DNA from 3 places in the Frankia sp. CcI49 genome. Region 2 is predicted to be linked to each of the others. Evidence: predicted binding sites of a transcription regulator. Region 2 holds the regulator's gene; each other region holds the start of a gene.
The links. Region 2 encodes LexA, which represses DNA repair genes until DNA is damaged. Its sites were predicted from a motif close to CGAACNNNNGTTCG; they were not measured.

Region 1 (4,860 bases), on a different contig from region 2:
TGTAGCCCTCGTAGCGCTCACGGCTGCTGTCGGACTCCGCGTCGGCGTGCCGGCGCCGCAGGAACGCCAGCACGCCCTCGAACGAGGTGTAGTACGAGCGCTTGCGCCCGTAGCGGTTCGTGTAGCCGACGTGGATCTCGGTCTCGCCGCTGCCGTGCAGGATGGCCTTGCGGGCCCGCTCCGGCAGCCCCTCCCAGGGCGTGTCCATCCGGAAGCTCAGGTCCTCGGCCAGCGCCGTCAGCAACCGCTGGAAGTACTCCTTGCTGTGCCCGCCGGACCACGGCTGGATGGCGCCCTCGGCCAGCGAGAGCGTCGGGTCGGGCACGATCAGCTCGGGGTCCACCTCCTTGCGCGTGCCCAGCCCGGAGCACTCCTGACAGGCACCGAACGGCGAGTTGAACGAGAAGGACCTCGGCTCCATCTCCTCGAACGACAGGTCGTCGTACATGCAGGCGAGGTGCTCGGAGTACATCCGCTCGCGGTCGGGGTCGGCCGGATCCCGGTCGACGAAGTCGAGCAGCACCAGACCGTTGCCCAGCCGCAGGGCCGTCTCGATCGAGTCGGTGAGGCGGCGCTTGGCCGACTCCTTCGCCGCGAGCCGGTCGACCACGACCTCGATCGTGTGCTTGCGCTGCTTCTCCAGCTTGGGGCGCTCGGTCAGCGGCACGACGGTGCCGTCGACGCGCACCCGGGCGAACCCGGAGCTCTGCAGCTCGGCGAAAAGATCCGCGTACTCGCCCTTGCGCCCGCGCACGACCGGTGCGAGCACCTGGAAGCGGGTGCCCTCGGGCAGCTCCAGCAGCCGGTCGACGATCTGCTGCGGGGTCTGGCGCGCGATCGGGCGACCGCACCGGGGGCAGTGCGGATGGCCGACTCGTGCGTACAGCAGCCGCAGGTAGTCGTATACCTCGGTGATCGTGCCAACCGTCGATCGCGGGTTACGCGACGTCGACTTCTGGTCGATGGACACCGCCGGCGACAGCCCCTCGATGAAGTCGACATCGGGCTTGTCCATCTGGCCGAGGAACTGGCGCGCGTAGGCGGACAGGGACTCGACGTACCGGCGCTGGCCCTCCGCGAAGATCGTGTCGAAGGCGAGGCTGGACTTGCCCGAGCCCGACAGGCCGGTGAAGACCACCAGAGCATCTCTGGGCAGGTCGAGATCGACATCACGAAGGTTGTGCTCGCGTGCTCCGCGCACGACAAGACGGTCGGCCATCGTCAGGTCCCTCGTCGTCCTCGATCGGTTGCTGGACTTCGCTGTCGGTGGTTGCGCTGTCGGTGCTGGTGGCGCTGTCGGTGCTGGTCGCGCCGGCGCCGGCGGTGCCGCCGGTGCCGTTGGTCGGGGTCGCCCGAACCTGGCCGGCTACCGATCGCGACCAAACGCGCGTTCGAACACCGACGACGCTACACGCCCCGCCGAAGTGGCTCGCAACAGCACCGCCGCCCCGGACGGACGGCGACAACCAGGCCACAAGCCCATCGGCGCCGGACCGACGGGCCACACCCGAGCGCCCCCCGGACGGAGACACCCAGCAGACACACCGATGAGAATGAAGGGAGCCCGCGAGTCATTCCCGCCCCAGCCCGTCGCGGCCGCGACGGTCCCCGGCCATGGTCTGCCGGCCTGGGGCCACGGAGAAGATCGAGGAGAACCGTATGAACATCGGCGCCGGCTACACGGGCGACGTCACCGTCGGCGGGCCCGCCGACGTGCGGGAGCTGCCGGACCTCACGATCACCAAGGTGGCCGTCGGCCCCTTCGACAACAACTGTTACCTGCTGCGCTGCGCCGCCACCGGCGAGCAGCTCCTCATCGACGCGGCGAACGAGACGGGCACCCTGCTGCGCCTCATCGGGGACACCGGGCTGGGCACCGTGGTGACGACCCACCGCCACGGTGACCACGTCCAGGCGCTGGTGGACGTCGTGGCCGCCACCGGCGCCCGGACCATCGCGCATCCGCTGGACGCGCCCGAGATCCCCGTCCCGACGACCGACCCGGTCTCCGACGGCGACGAGGTGCGGGTCGGTGAGGTCACCCTGCGGGTCGTGCACCTGGTCGGGCACACGCCCGGCTCGGTCGCGCTGCTCTACGACCAGGGCGACGGCGCTCCGCACCTGTTCACCGGTGACTGCCTGTTCCCCGGCGGCCCCGGGAACACCTTCGGCGACGCGAAGGCCTTCAACACCTTGATGGGCGGCCTGGAAGCCAAGATCTTCCGCCCGCTCCCGGACACGACGTGGATCTATCCAGGCCACGGAAAGGACACGACGCTCGGTGTCGAGCGCCCGCACCTGGCCGAATGGCGCGCCCGCGGCTGGTGACCGGACGCTGGTGGTGACCGGACTCAGTGGTCGGCTGTCACCCACGACGTGGGCGAGACGGCGGACCGGGGCCGGGGAAGCCTCACCGCGGCGCCCGTTCCCAACGTCTCGGGGTCGATACGACCCAGCTCGCGACGTCGCGCCGACGGCACCGCGCGCCACCGGGACGTGGTGGCGGGCTCCCGGCCTGGTTGAGCGATGCCGACGGCGAGGCCGGCGAGGATCCGCATGGCGCGACGCGCGTCGTGCGTCCGGCCGGCGGCGAGCTTGCGCAGGGCGAGCACGACAAGCTGCCCGACGTGCACCGCCAGCCAGCCGCGCCCCAGCGTCGCACGGTGCCGACGAGCGTAGATCACGGCGGAACGGCCCAGTTCGGCGTACAACAAACCGGCCCGGCCGACGGTCCCGCCGCCCACATGGGCCACCTGGCATCGGTCGTCGGCCCAGCCGACCCTGCCCCCCGCCGCGTGCAGCCGGGCGAACAGATCCGTCTCCTCGTAGTACATCCAGTAGGACGGATCAAATCCCCCCAGCCGCAGGAAGGCACTGGTTCGGATCGCGAAGAACGCACCCACCGGGTAGCGGAGATCGGGCCAGCGGGCCACTGCCGCGGCCTCGCCCCGCACCGCGACGTACGCGTTCGTGCGGGTGTTCGGCAGGACTGCCGTCCCCCGGCCGGGGCCCCCGTTCTCGGCACGCAGCGGAAATCCCAGGGCATCCGTCCCCACCGGTACCGATGCGAGCAGCTCGGGCAACTGCTCGCAGGTCCCGGCCGGAACGGTCACATCGCTGTTGACGACAAGAATCCACTCGGGCCGCTCGGGGGCGGGGCCGCCCACCGGTCGGCGCGATCCGTCCGCTGCCAGCGATCCCCGCACGGCGATGTTCACAGCCGTGCCATATCCGACATTCCCGTGCCCGTCGTATAGTTCGACGTCGGCCGGCAGGCCCTCGTGCTCCGTTCCGCCCCGGTTCTCCACCAGGGTTACCCGGCATCCCGCGACACCGGCCAGTGCCGACAGCAGGCAGTGCAGCTGCGGCGATCCACCATAGGAAACAACGACTGCCAGAAAGTTGTGCATAGTCCGCCTTGGACGGGAGGGGACGGATTCAGGGCGCTCGGGCGATCCCTGCTGTGTCGAAACACTAACGTGAGCGTTGCCCGGGCGAGCACAGGACAATCGGCGCGTCACCCAGCCACTAATTCGTATCAATCATTTCCGGGCCTCCCGCCGGTCCGGGTGGCAGCCTTGCCGACCGCCACCCGGACACACCCGGACAGGTCAACGGGCCTGTTCGCCGACCTGCGACGCGGGTCGCTTCGAGAGCCCGTCGGAGGCGGAGTCGGCCGCGTCCGGCGAGGTCACCGCCGCGGGCCCGGATCCCGCCGCAACGCCGGCACCAGCACCGGCACCGGCACCGGCACCAGCAGCACCGGCACCAGCAGCACCTCCGTCGGCTCCGTCGCCGTCCGCATCGGAGGGCGGGGCCGTCGCCAGCGACCAGGTGATCGAACCGGCGAGCACCACGGCGATGACCGTCAGCGACAGCCAGATCGGCATGTGCCAGACATCGGTGAGGAGCATCTTGACACCGATGAACGCGAGAATGACGGCCAGACCGGTGGCAAGGTGGTGGAACTTCTCCATCAGGCCGGACAGCAGGAAGAAGAGCGACCGCAGACCGAGAATCGCCAGGGCGTTCGCCGTGTAGACGAGGAAGGTCTCGTTCGTCACGCCCAGCGCCGCCGGCACGGAGTCGAAGGCGAACAGGACGTCGGCCGTCTCGATGGCGACCAGGACCGCGAGCAGCGGGGTGGCGACGAGCTTCCCAGCCCTGCGCAGCACGAAATGCTGGCCCTCGTAGGAATCCGTCACCGGCATCACCTTGCGCAGCAGCTTGACCGCTCTGCTCTGACCCGGGTCCATGTCCACACCGTCGTCACGGACCATCTTGAACGCGGTGAACAGGAGAAATGCACCAAAGATGTAGATGACGAAACTGAAGTGCTCCAGCAGCGTGATGCCGGCGGCGATGAAGATGAAACGCAGCACGAGCGCGCCGAGCACACCGTAGAAAAGTACCCTGTGCTGATATTCACGAGGGACCTTGAAGTACGAGAAGATCAGCGCGAAGACAAACAGGTTGTCAACGGACAGGCTCTTCTCGAGCAGATACGCCGCCGTGTACTCGCCGGCGGCACCCGGCCCCTGCCACGCCCAGATGACGAAGGCGAAGGTGATTCCCAGGGACACCCATCCGACACTCCACCACGCGGCTTCACGGAAGCCGATGACATGCGCCTTCCGATGAGCCAGCAGGTCGATCGCCAGGAGCAGGAGCAGGCCGCCGACGAAGGCGGCCCAGGCCCAGACTGGTACGTGCACGGAAAATCCTCCGGAATGCTTTCTTGAGATGCGGGTGGCTCGGGGACGTGGAGGTCATCGCTCTGGCCAGCCGGGCGCCTTTGCCGGCAGCCGGCCAGAGCAGGTTCACCGCCGACGCGGTACGGGACATCCGCATGCGTTGGGT
Region 2 (5,264 bases):
GGTGCGCAGGCACTGGTTCCCGCCGGGACCGGCCGGAGCTGACCGACAGGGCCGTTCCTACCGGGCGCCGGGCCGATAAACGGCTCGCGATCGCGGCAGCGGCGTGTCACCCTGAGGCTGCGGAGGTTCCGCTGCGCCGGGGCACCGAGCCCGGGTACAGCGGCACCGGCCCGCTCCCGAACGGGGCGGGCGGAATTCGACGGTCACCGTGCCGCGTTGAGAACGGATGGTATGAGTCTTCCCGCTGACGCCGCCATGGCGTCCACCCGGTACCCGAACCCGAACCTGAGCCCGAGCTTCGACGGCGACGACGGGGGCGTGGTCCTCCTCGGTGACGGCGAGGGGTTCTCCTTCTTCGACGAACAGGGCGACGGCTTCGACCTGGAGGAGCGTGGCGCGCTGCGCCGCATCCCGGGTCTCACCACCGAGCTCGAGGACGTCACCGAGGTCGAGTACCGCCAGCTCCGACTGGAGCGGGTGGTGCTGATCGGGGTGTGGACCTCCGGGACCCTCCTGGAGGCCGAGGCGTCGATGACGGAGCTCGCGGCCCTGGCCACCACCGCGGGCTCGATGGTGCTGGACGCGCTCGTGCAGCGCCGCGACCGGCCGGACACGGCGACCTTCGTCGGCTCCGGCAAGGCCCGAGAGCTCGCGGACGTCGTCGCGTCGACCGGTGCGGACACGGTGATCTGCGACGGCGAGCTGACCCCTGGGCAGCTGCGCCAGCTCGAAGAGGTCGTCAAGGTCAAGGTGATCGACCGGACGGCGCTCATTCTGGACATCTTCGCCCAGCATGCGACGTCCCGGGAGGGCAAGGCCCAGGTGGAGCTGGCCCAGCTCCAGTACATGCTCCCGCGGCTGCGTGGCTGGGGTGAGTCGATGTCCCGGGCCGCCGCGAGCAGTGGTGGCCGGGCGCCCATCGGTACCCGCGGCCCTGGTGAGACGAAGATCGAGACCGATCGGCGGCGGCTGCGCACACGGATGGCCAAGCTGCGGCGCGAGCTGGCCGCGATGGCCACCGTCCGGGAGACGAAGCGCTCCTCGCGGCGGCGGGGTGCCGTGCCGGCGGTCGCGATCGCCGGGTACACCAACGCCGGGAAGTCCTCGCTGCTCAACCGTCTGACCGGAGCCGGTGTGCTCGTCGAGGACGCCCTGTTCGCGACCCTCGACCCGACCGTGCGGCGAGCGACCCTGCCCGACGGGCGGGTGTTCACCCTGGCCGACACCGTCGGTTTCGTCCGGCATCTGCCGCACCAGATCGTCGAGGCGTTCCGGTCGACGTTGGAGGAGGTCGTGGACGCGGATCTCGTCCTGCACGTCGTCGACGGTTCGGCGCCGGACCCGATGGGGCAGATCACGGCGGTCCGTGAGGTGCTCGCCGAGATCGACGCGGCCGGGGTTCCCGAGCTCGTGGTCGTCAACAAGGTCGACGCGGTCGATCCGACGACGTTGGCAGTGCTGCGCAAGGCGGTTCCGGACGCCATCTTCGTCTCGGCTCGGTCCGGAACGGGCCTGGCGGAGCTGATCGACGCCCTCTCGGAGCGGATACCGCACCCGGAGATCGAGATGTCGCTGCTGGTGCCCTACACCCGTGGTGATCTCGTCTCCCGGATCCACCGCGACGGCGAGGTGCTGAGCGTCGAGCACACCGGCGCGGGCACGGCGGTGGCGGCCCGGGTGCCGGTGAGCCTTGCCGCCGAGCTGGAGCCCTTCAGGGTCGCTGGAGCCCTTCGGAGCTGACCCCGCTTCGGAGCTGACCGAGCCGGCGGGAAGCCGAGCCAGGGGCCGCCGCCTGGCTCGGCATGGCGGCTGGCTCGATGGCCGGCTCTTCCCCAGGGGGTCAGCGCCCCCTGGGGTCGCGTTCGGGTCAGACCCGGCGCATCACGGCGACGATCCGGCCGAGGATGGTCGCGTCTTCGGCCGGGATGTCGGAGAACGCGGGGTTCTCCGGCGCCAGCCACACCCGGCCGTCGCGCTGGCGGAAGCGCTTGACCGTCGCCTCGCCGTCGATCATGGCCGCGACGATCTCGCCGTTGTCGGCGACCGGCTGCTGGCGGACGACGACGTAGTCACCGTCGCAGATCGCGGCATTGATCATCGACTGCCCGACCACCTTGAGCAGGAACAGCGTGCCCTCACCGACGATCTCCCGCGGGAGCGGGTAGACGTCCTCGACGGCCTGCTCCGCGAGGATCGGCCCGCCGGCCGCGATTCGCCCGATGAGGGGCACGTAGGTCGGGGTGCCGCCCTCGGCCGCGACGGCACCACCCACCTCCGCCGGCGTGGCGCCGGCGGAGCGCAGCCGGGCGCCCGCCTTCTGGCCGCCGATCGGCAGTACTTCCATAGCCCGCGGCCGGTTCGGGTCGCGCCGCAGGAAGCCCTTCTCCTGGAGCACCTTGAGTTGGTGCGCGACGCTGCTGGTGCTGGTCAGGCCGACAGCCTCGCCGATCTCGCGGACGCTCGGCGGATAGCCGCGCTGCTCCACCGCGGCGCGGATGACCTCGAGAATCCCCTTCTGTCGTTGCGTGAGGCCTGAGGCGTCCGCGGGGCTGTCGGGAAGATCCCGGACATTGCCGCGGGCGTCGCCTCGGCGGGTACCCCGTGCCTGGCTGGTCATCGCCTACCGCTCTCCCTGTCGATGCATCCGGCGGCGGGGCTTCGCCCGCTACCGGCTTCTCCGCGACCGGGGGCTCGGCGGTTCCGCAGCCGGCGGGCCACCCGGTCGATCTACCACTTTGTCCTATTAGTAGCTTCTGACCGGTTCGGGTGGATTTTCCGTGCTCGCTTCTTCTCGCACGATCGTCCACAACTGATCGTCCTTGACGGTAGTCGGCCGGTCGCCGAATCTCAAACGTCTGTTCGAGCGTGTCGGGGGAAGTGTGCGTGGCGACCGTGTAAGAATCGCTCAGGTGTTCGAGCGAGCGGATGCTCGCGCCTGGGAGGTTGACATGGCCGACCCCGATCTGGCCGACCCCGATCCGGCCAACGCTGATCCGGCCGACCCTGATCTTTCCCGCGCCGGTCTGGCTGATGCCGACGTGACCGACGTTGCCATTGTCGATATCGCCATTGTCGATGTTGCTGCGGCCGATCGTGACCTTCGGCCGGCCGCTGGCGACGTTGGCCTGGCTGCCGGCGATGTTGACATCGCGGATGGCGACAGGGCGCTCGGCGGGGGAGCCGGTCCCAAGTGCCGGGTGTTCCGCGTCGGCGCGGCGCGGCGGTCCGCGGCCGTCGGAGGAGGTGCGCCGGCGGCGGGCGGCCGTGGTGGTCGCGCGCGTCCGCGTCCTCGTGCTCGCCGTGGTGCGGCGGTCAGCGGGGTCGTGGTGCGCGGCCAGGCGGTGCGGGGCAGGGCCGTGCGTGGCGGTGATCGGCGGCCGGCGCATCGCTCGGCCCCTTCTCGTTGTCTCGGCAGTGGTCCTTCGCCTGCGGCGGGCCCGTGCGGCGCACAGTCGTCCTCGGCGGCGGTCGAGTGCGTCGAGGCCCAGGTCATCGAGATGCCCGGGCTGGAATGGCGTGCCCGCGCCGTCGGGTACGCGTTGCCGCCGCCCGGCGACCAGAGACTACGGACGAGACCACGGCGCCGGTGGCCGAGTCTGCGGCGCAGCTCGTCCCCGAGCTCGCGAGCCCTGTCCCCGGGCGCGCAACGGCCCCGCCCGGGCTCGCGACGCCACCCGCGGCAACAGCCGCCGCTGAGGCTGACCCGGCGGGGCAGGCTCGTGTTCGCGGCGCTCGCGTGCCTGTCCGGCGCGCTGGTGCTCTCGCTGGCGTTGGTCACCGCGTCGCAGGCGTTCACGGCCACCCCGGTGGACTGTCAGGCCCACGTGGTGCGCCAGGGCGAGACGCTCTGGGAGGTGGCACGCGGGATCGACCCCGAGGCCGACACCCGTGCGGTTGTTCGTCGGCTCATGTCCCTGAACGATCTGCCCACCGCGGATCTCGTTCCCGGCCAGCCGCTCTGCCTGCCCTGACGGTGGCCCGCCCGACGGCCGGCCGCCGGGCGGGACCCGCTGCCGATCAAGTGGTGGCGGCCCCGCGGCAGCGACACGCCGGAGGAGGAGGGGCGGTGTCGGACCTGTCGGGTGCGTGCGCTACGGTGAACACAACATCTTGTAGTTACAGCACCGTAAGTCATCCACAGGTTGTGCATCGATATCCACAGGTTGTCAGTTGGCCACCCCCGGAGGGTGGTCGGCCGGTGGCATGTGGGCACCTGCTGGGGCGTGCTCCGCGTGTGGCAGCCAGGCCGCCCGGAGCGGAGAGGAGTGTGCCGTGCGCTGTCCCTTCTGCCGCCATTCCGACAGCCGTGTCGTTGACAGCAGGGAGGCCGAGGAAGGCGCCGCGATCCGGCGGCGCAGAGCCTGCTCGGAGTGTGGGCGCCGGTTCACGACGATGGAGGAAGCTTCGTTGCGGGTGCGCAAGCGTAGCGGTGCCACCGAGCCGTTCAGCCGCGCCAAGGTGATCGTGGGCGTGCGCAAGGCCTGCCAGGGGCGCCCGGTCCGGTCGGACGATCTCGCCCTGCTGGCCGAGCGGGTCGAGGAGACGGTGCGTTCCTCCGGCTCCGCGGAGGTGGCTGCCGAGGACGTCGGCCGGGCGATACTCGGCCCGCTCCGGGAGCTGGACGAGGTCGCCTACCTTCGGTTCGCCTCGGTCTATCTGGCCTTCGAGTCGCTCGCCGACTTCGAGGTGGCGATCGCGGCACTTCGTGCCGACGCGGGGCAGAGCTCCGAAGCCGGTGGCACCCCGCTGGCGGAGTCGTCCCGGGCCGCCGGCCCGGAGCTGGGCGCCGCCGGGCTCACCCGCGGGCCGCACCTCGCCGCCGCGCCGGGCCTGCGCGCGGCCGCCGGCCCCTGAGCCGCCGCGGGCCCCTGAGCCAGGGCCGGGTGCGGCCTCGGCCAGGCCAGGCCGGGTGTGGGGCGGCCCAGGAAATCGGGGCATCCCCGGCACCGGGCGTATCACTGACAACCGCACCGGCAACCGCACCGCTCTTAACCACCGCGGACTGACCACCGCGACTGACCACAGCATCGTGATCGCGCCCTGACCGCCGCGCCACGTCGCTCCACCACCGCCACGAACCACCGCATTCGGCGGTCGCCTGCGCCACCACAGCCGTCACCGCATCGCGCACCGACGGCGTGGTCGCCTGCGCTGCCACAGATCCCAAAGCACGTCGGACCGATCAGCAACGAGGCTGATCCGGTCATTTCGGCGTGCCATCCAACGGCGGGGCCACCTGCCCGGCGAGCGCCGAGCCCGCTGTG
Region 3 (5,264 bases), on a different contig from region 2:
GGTTGCGCGTTGATCCCCTGACGTCAGGGGATAGCAGATCTGGAGCCCGATGGTCGCCGCTGCCGCCAGCCAGGGCAGCACGGTGCTCCCGCCCGGCCAGGCTGGGCGGGAGACGCCGGAACGCCACACCACCCCACGACGAAGCCTGGGGCCGGTGTGCTGTGGGCGGGTGTGCTGTGGGCCGGGACGGTGCGGGTCGGAGCCGGTTGGTGCCGACCGGCTCAAGGCACCTGGGCCGGTTGCCCGGTTGTGGTCTGCGCGGACGAGGTACGCACGGCCGGCCCGGACAGATCCTTACCGAGCACGGCGTACTCGGTGTAGCTGCCGGGAAAGCGGAAGTGCGACAGCAACGGCACGAAGCCCTCGCTGGCGTACAGGCGGCGGGCGCGACTGCCGGGCAGTTCGAGCGCGGACAGTGCCGCCGTGCGCTGCGGGACGTCGCGCAGCAGCTCCTGCAGCAGGTCACGGCCGATCCGGCGGCCCTGGTAGCCGGGCAGCACGTGAAGCTCGACCACCTCCATGCAGTCCGCGAGCCAACGGACGGCGTCGTCGGGCGGGAGTGCTGCGGCGACCACGTCGTGCCACCACTGGCCGACCTTGCCGGGCAGCCCGTAGGTCATGCCGACGACCTGGTCGTCCGGCGTGAGCGCGACGACGGCGCGCAGGTCACCGCGGTCGAAGTGGCGTCGGGCGTGGGTCGCGCGGTCCCGCGCGGCCCGCACCGGGTCGTCCTCGTGCTCGTCGAGAAAAGCCGCCTTGTAGACGCCGATGACGTCGTCAAGCCGAGCCCGCATCCGAGCCGGTGACCACCGCACGATCCGGACGTCGGTCACGAGCCTCGCCTCCTGTCGCACCGGGCCATCCGACGATAACGCGCCGCGGACGCTCGTTGCCCGTTGGCGGGGACCGGTCTGGCGAACAGTGCTATTACGACCCGCCATCAGCGGCGTCGGGTGTGCGCGGAGCATCCGCCCCATGCTCGTCTGTGTGCTCCCCGCGGCGCTCCGTCGCGTCATCGGTCACATGTGCCGTCGGCAGTCGTGCCGTCGCCCCGAGGCGGCCCGCGCAGGGGTCCGTGCCCCGGACCGTCCCGTGTGAGCCGAGCACGGCGAAACGGGCGAACAGCTCCTCCGCGTACCAGCGTTCCCGGGGAGTTCGTTGGACGACCGCCGCGTGGGCCCGCCCCTGGTAGGCGAAGGCGCGCAGGGCGGCGCTGTCCCGCCACACGCTGAAGGTGCCCTGGTAGCCGATCGGGGCCTCGCCGATACCGGCGGTGAACAGCAGCCCGTCGGCGTCGCGGAGCTCCGCCGCCACCGGCGGTACGGCGCGCCAGAAGAGCACGGCCCGCCGCGGCGCGAGCCGGGCCCGGGTGAGGGCCACCACAGGCGTGTCACGAGCCGGCGTGTCGCCTGCTGGTGCGTCGCCTGCCGGTGCGTCGCCTGCCGGCGTGGCCACCGGTGCGTCGTGGCGGTCGTGTACCGGTGGGCGACCCGAGCCGGCGCCGGGCTGTGGCCCGAACGGTGCCTGCCCTGACCACAGCCCTCGGGAGTGCAGCGGACGCAGGTCGACCCGCCAGCGCTCGTCGGCCAGCCGCGCCCAGGCGCGGATCGTGCTCGAACGCTCGAACGCCCGCGCCGCCGCGGGTGTGTCCCACACGGCCAGCAGAGCCCACCGGGACGGGTCGGCGTCGAGAGGGGTGAAACGGCGGCCGCCGCCGGTGCCCAGCAGCCTGCTGAAGGTCAGCCCGGACGCCTGCCGCAGCCGCGGACGGTCGAGGGCCATGCGGGCCGCCGCCTGAGCAGCCCGGCGCCTCGGGACATGCCAGAGGTCGAAGGTGACGAACATGCAGGCCTTCACCGCCTCCATCGATCTGTCGGTCGCCTCGCCCCGCCGCCTGGCCCGATGGTGTGCCGCGCCGGCGGTTGACGTTCTGTTGGGCCACTACTATATTCGAACGTGTGTTCGACGTCCGAATGGGTGGGCGGGCTGACGTCCGAGAGGCCGGTACCTGAGAGGTGATCCCCATGGGCGCGGTTCGAAGGAACACCGTCGACGGGTGCGCGGCGGTTGGTGGCGAGCACGACGGTGGCCGGGGCGGCGGGGAACCTGACGGCCGGAGCCCGGTGGGTGGTGGCGCACCGGTGAGCGGGCCTGGTGGTGTCGACCGGCCAGGCTCATCCGGTGCCGCGGTGGCTTCTCGCGGGGGCGCGCCGACCGCGCCCGGGCAGGTGCCCGGGCGGCCCGCTGGTCGAACCATGCTCCCCGCCGCGGGGTTGCCGCGGCGTTCCCGGGACGAGCTTCTCGCCTCGGCGCGGCGTGGGCTGGCCGAGGCGGCCTTCGCGCGTCGGCCCGGCGAGCGTTACGCGCTGGCGCATCTGGCCGCGCTGCGGGTCGCCGCCGCTGTTCTCGCCGCCCGGGCCCAGCCCCGTCCGGGGCATCGGGGCCGTCCGGCGAGTGCCTGGCAGCTGCTGGCGGTGGTGGCTCCGGAGCTCCAGGAGTGGGCGGCGTTCTTCGCCGAAGGCGCCGGCCGGCGCGCGGCGGCCGAGGCCGGGCTCGCCGTCGTGACGGCCAGGGATGCCGATGATCTTGTTCGTCAGGTGGAGATCTTCCTCGGGATCGTCGAGGCGGCGCTGGGCGTGCCCTCCCAGCCGTCGTTGACGCAGGCCGAATCCTCCGAGGGGTGGACGTGGCGCTGAGTGCGCTTCAGCAGATCGTGGCCCACCCGGCGGCGGCGCGGGCCGGTGTGGCGCGGGCCGGCGCGGGCGGTGAGCGGCTTCTCCCGGTGCTGCCGGCGTTGGCCCGGGTGCTGCCCGCGGGCGGTCTGCGGCGCGGCACGACGGTCAGCGTCAGCGGGTCGTCCTCGTTGTTGTTGACGTTGTTGGCCGAGCCCTCCCAGGCGGGTGCCTGGTGCGGGGTGGTGGGGCACCGGTCACTGGGGATGCTGGCCGCCATCGAGGCGGGAGTCGTACCGGAGCGGCTGGCCGTGGTGGCGGATCCCGGGCCGCGGTGGCCGGTGGTCGTCGCGGCCCTGCTCGACGCAATGGACATCGTGGTCCTGCGGCCACCCCGGGGCGGGAACGGTTCTGACGCCCGCAGGCTCGCGGCCCGAGCCCGGGAACGGGGCGCCCTGTTGCTGGTCGCGGGCGACTGGGAGGCGGCAGACCTGCGGCTGTCGGTGGTCGCCCGGCGCTGGAGTGGGTTGGGGCAGGGCCATGGGCATCTACGTGGCCACAGCGCCCTGGTCCGGGTGGAGGGCCGGGGGGCGGCCAGCCGGCCCCGGCAGGTGTGGTTGGCGGGGCCGGGGCATCTGGTCGGGCCGGCCCTGCCGGGCATGCCCGCGGAACTGGCGGAGACGGTGACGGTGCTGCCGATGGCCGCCGGGGCGGGATGAGGCCCGTGTCGACTCGGATGCTCGCGGTGCACATCCCGGACTGGCCCGCCGTCGCGGCCGGCCGGCGGCCGGGTGAGGCGGTGGCTGTCCTCGCCGCCAACCAGGTTCACAGCGCCGGTCCGGCGGCCCAGGCCCGCGGGGTGCACCCGGGGCTGCGGCGGCGGGAGGCACAGGCGCGCTGCCCTGACCTGGTCCTCGTGCCCGCCGATCCGGACCGGGACGCCCGGACCTTCGAACCGGTCGTGGCGACTGTCGAAGGCGTGGTGCCCGGAGCGGAGGTGGTGCGGCCCGGCGACTGCCTGGTCCGTTCCCGAGGCGCCGCCCGCTACTTCGGCGGCGACGGTGTGGCGGCCGCCCAGGTGCGGCGCGCGGTCGAGGCGTGCCTTGAAAGCGCGGATCTTCAGGCGGTCGTCCGGGTCGGTGTCGCCGACGGTCCGTTCGCCGCGCTGGCGGCCGCCCGTCTGGGTCGGATCGTCCCTCCCGGCGGTACTCCGGGCTTCCTCGCCCCGCTGCCCGTGGAGCTGCTCGACCGGCCGGAGCTGGTCGACGTCCTGCGTCGGCTCGGCCTGGCCACGCTCGGCGCCTTCGCGGGGCTGCCCGCGGCCGACGTGCTGGCGCGGTTCGGTCCGGATGGCGCTGTGGCGCACCGGCTTGCCCGCGGGGAGGACGAGCGGCCACTCGCACCCCGTGAGCGACCGGTCGACCTGAGCGTGTCCGTGGAGTTCGAGGCGCCGGCGGAGCGGGTGGAGCAGGCTGCCTTCGCCGCACGCCGGCTCGCCGAGCAGGCCCAGGAGCGGCTGCGTGACAGCGGCCTCGCCTGCACGCGGATCGTCATCGAGGCGGAGACGGAGCACGGGGAACGGCGGCAGCGGGTCTGGCGGCATGACGGGCCGCTGTCCGTCGCCGGCATCACCGACCGGGTCCGCTGGCAGCTCGACGGATGGCTGACCGGCACCGCACAGGAACCGGGCCCCACCGGGCGGCCGACATCCGGGCTGGTGCTCGTGCGGGTCACCCCGGAAGGGCTGCTGCCGGGGGATGGTCGTCAGCTCGGGCTCTGGGGCGAGCCCGGGGCCGCGTCCGGCCGGGTGGATCGGGCTCTGACCCGCGTCCAGGGGTTGCTCGGTCCGGGCGCGGTCACCATCCCCGTGGTCGAGGGCGGGCGTGATCCGGCCCGGCGGGTGCGGCTGGTTCCCTGGGGAGAGCCCCGGGAGCCTGCGGAGCTACGGGAACCTGGCGAGTCCCGGGAACCGGCGAAGCCGCGGGAACCGGCGGGCTCGCGGGAACCGGCGAAGGCCGGCCGGCCTCGCGGCCACGGTGGAGGCCCGCGCATCCATGGTGGGCGCCCGGGCGGCTGCGGCCGGGCCCGTGGAGAGGGGGCTCCGCCCTGGCCGGGAGCAGTTCCCGCGCCCGCGCCGGCCACGGTGCACGACGAACCGCTGCCCGCGCTCGTCCTCGACGAGGGCGGAGAACCCGTCGGAGTCAGCGGGCGCTGCACGGTGACGGCCAGCCCGGCCTGGCTGTCGGTCGACGGAGCCGCACCCACCCGGATCACGGGCTGGGCGGGCCCATGGCCGGTGGACGAGCGCTGGTGGGATCCGGCCGTCGGTCGGCGCCGTGCCCGCTTCCAGCTGGTGGCGGCGGACGGGTCAGCGTCCCTGCTCTTCGTGGAGATCGGCCGCTGGTGGTTGGAGGCCACCTATGACTGAGAGGCTGGTTGAGAAGCTGACTGCGAAACCCCAGGTGCCGGTGGTGCCCTACGCGGAGCTGCACTGCCATTCGGCGTTCAGCTTCCTGGATGGCGCCAGCCAGCCCGAGGATCTGGTCGCGGAGGCCGTCCGGCTCGGCCTGTCAGCCCTCGCGCTGACCGATC

Region 1: the regulator LexA is predicted to act here: its motif matches at 1,381-1,394, upstream of uvrA (excinuclease ABC subunit UvrA).
Region 3: the regulator LexA is predicted to act here: its motif matches at 1,952-1,965, upstream of CcI49_RS02405 (SAV_6107 family HEPN domain-containing protein).

The regions. Positions count from the first base shown of each region.
Region 1 covers NZ_MOWP01000004.1:261,392-266,251, reverse strand. The annotation lists gene uvrA (excinuclease ABC subunit UvrA) at 1-1,219, opposite strand, end outside; gene CcI49_RS01870 (MBL fold metallo-hydrolase) at 1,660-2,328, shown strand; gene CcI49_RS01865 (galactosyltransferase-related protein) at 2,352-3,410, opposite strand; gene CcI49_RS01860 (TerC family protein) at 3,612-4,715, opposite strand.
Region 2 covers NZ_MOWP01000014.1:255,996-261,259, reverse strand. The annotation lists gene dapF (diaminopimelate epimerase) at 1-42, shown strand, start outside; gene hflX (GTPase HflX) at 232-1,740, shown strand; gene lexA (transcriptional repressor LexA) at 1,868-2,617, opposite strand; gene CcI49_RS12925 (LysM peptidoglycan-binding domain-containing protein) at 3,720-3,971, shown strand; gene nrdR (transcriptional regulator NrdR) at 4,273-4,854, shown strand.
Region 3 covers NZ_MOWP01000004.1:393,536-398,799, forward strand. The annotation lists gene CcI49_RS02390 (carotenoid biosynthesis protein) at 1-81, opposite strand, end outside; gene CcI49_RS02395 (GNAT family N-acetyltransferase) at 222-833, opposite strand; gene CcI49_RS02400 (hypothetical protein) at 928-1,866, opposite strand; gene CcI49_RS02405 (SAV_6107 family HEPN domain-containing protein) at 2,025-2,696, shown strand; gene CcI49_RS02410 (hypothetical protein) at 2,687-3,391, shown strand; gene CcI49_RS02415 (DNA polymerase Y family protein) at 3,388-5,100, shown strand; gene CcI49_RS02420 (error-prone DNA polymerase) at 5,093-5,264, shown strand, end outside.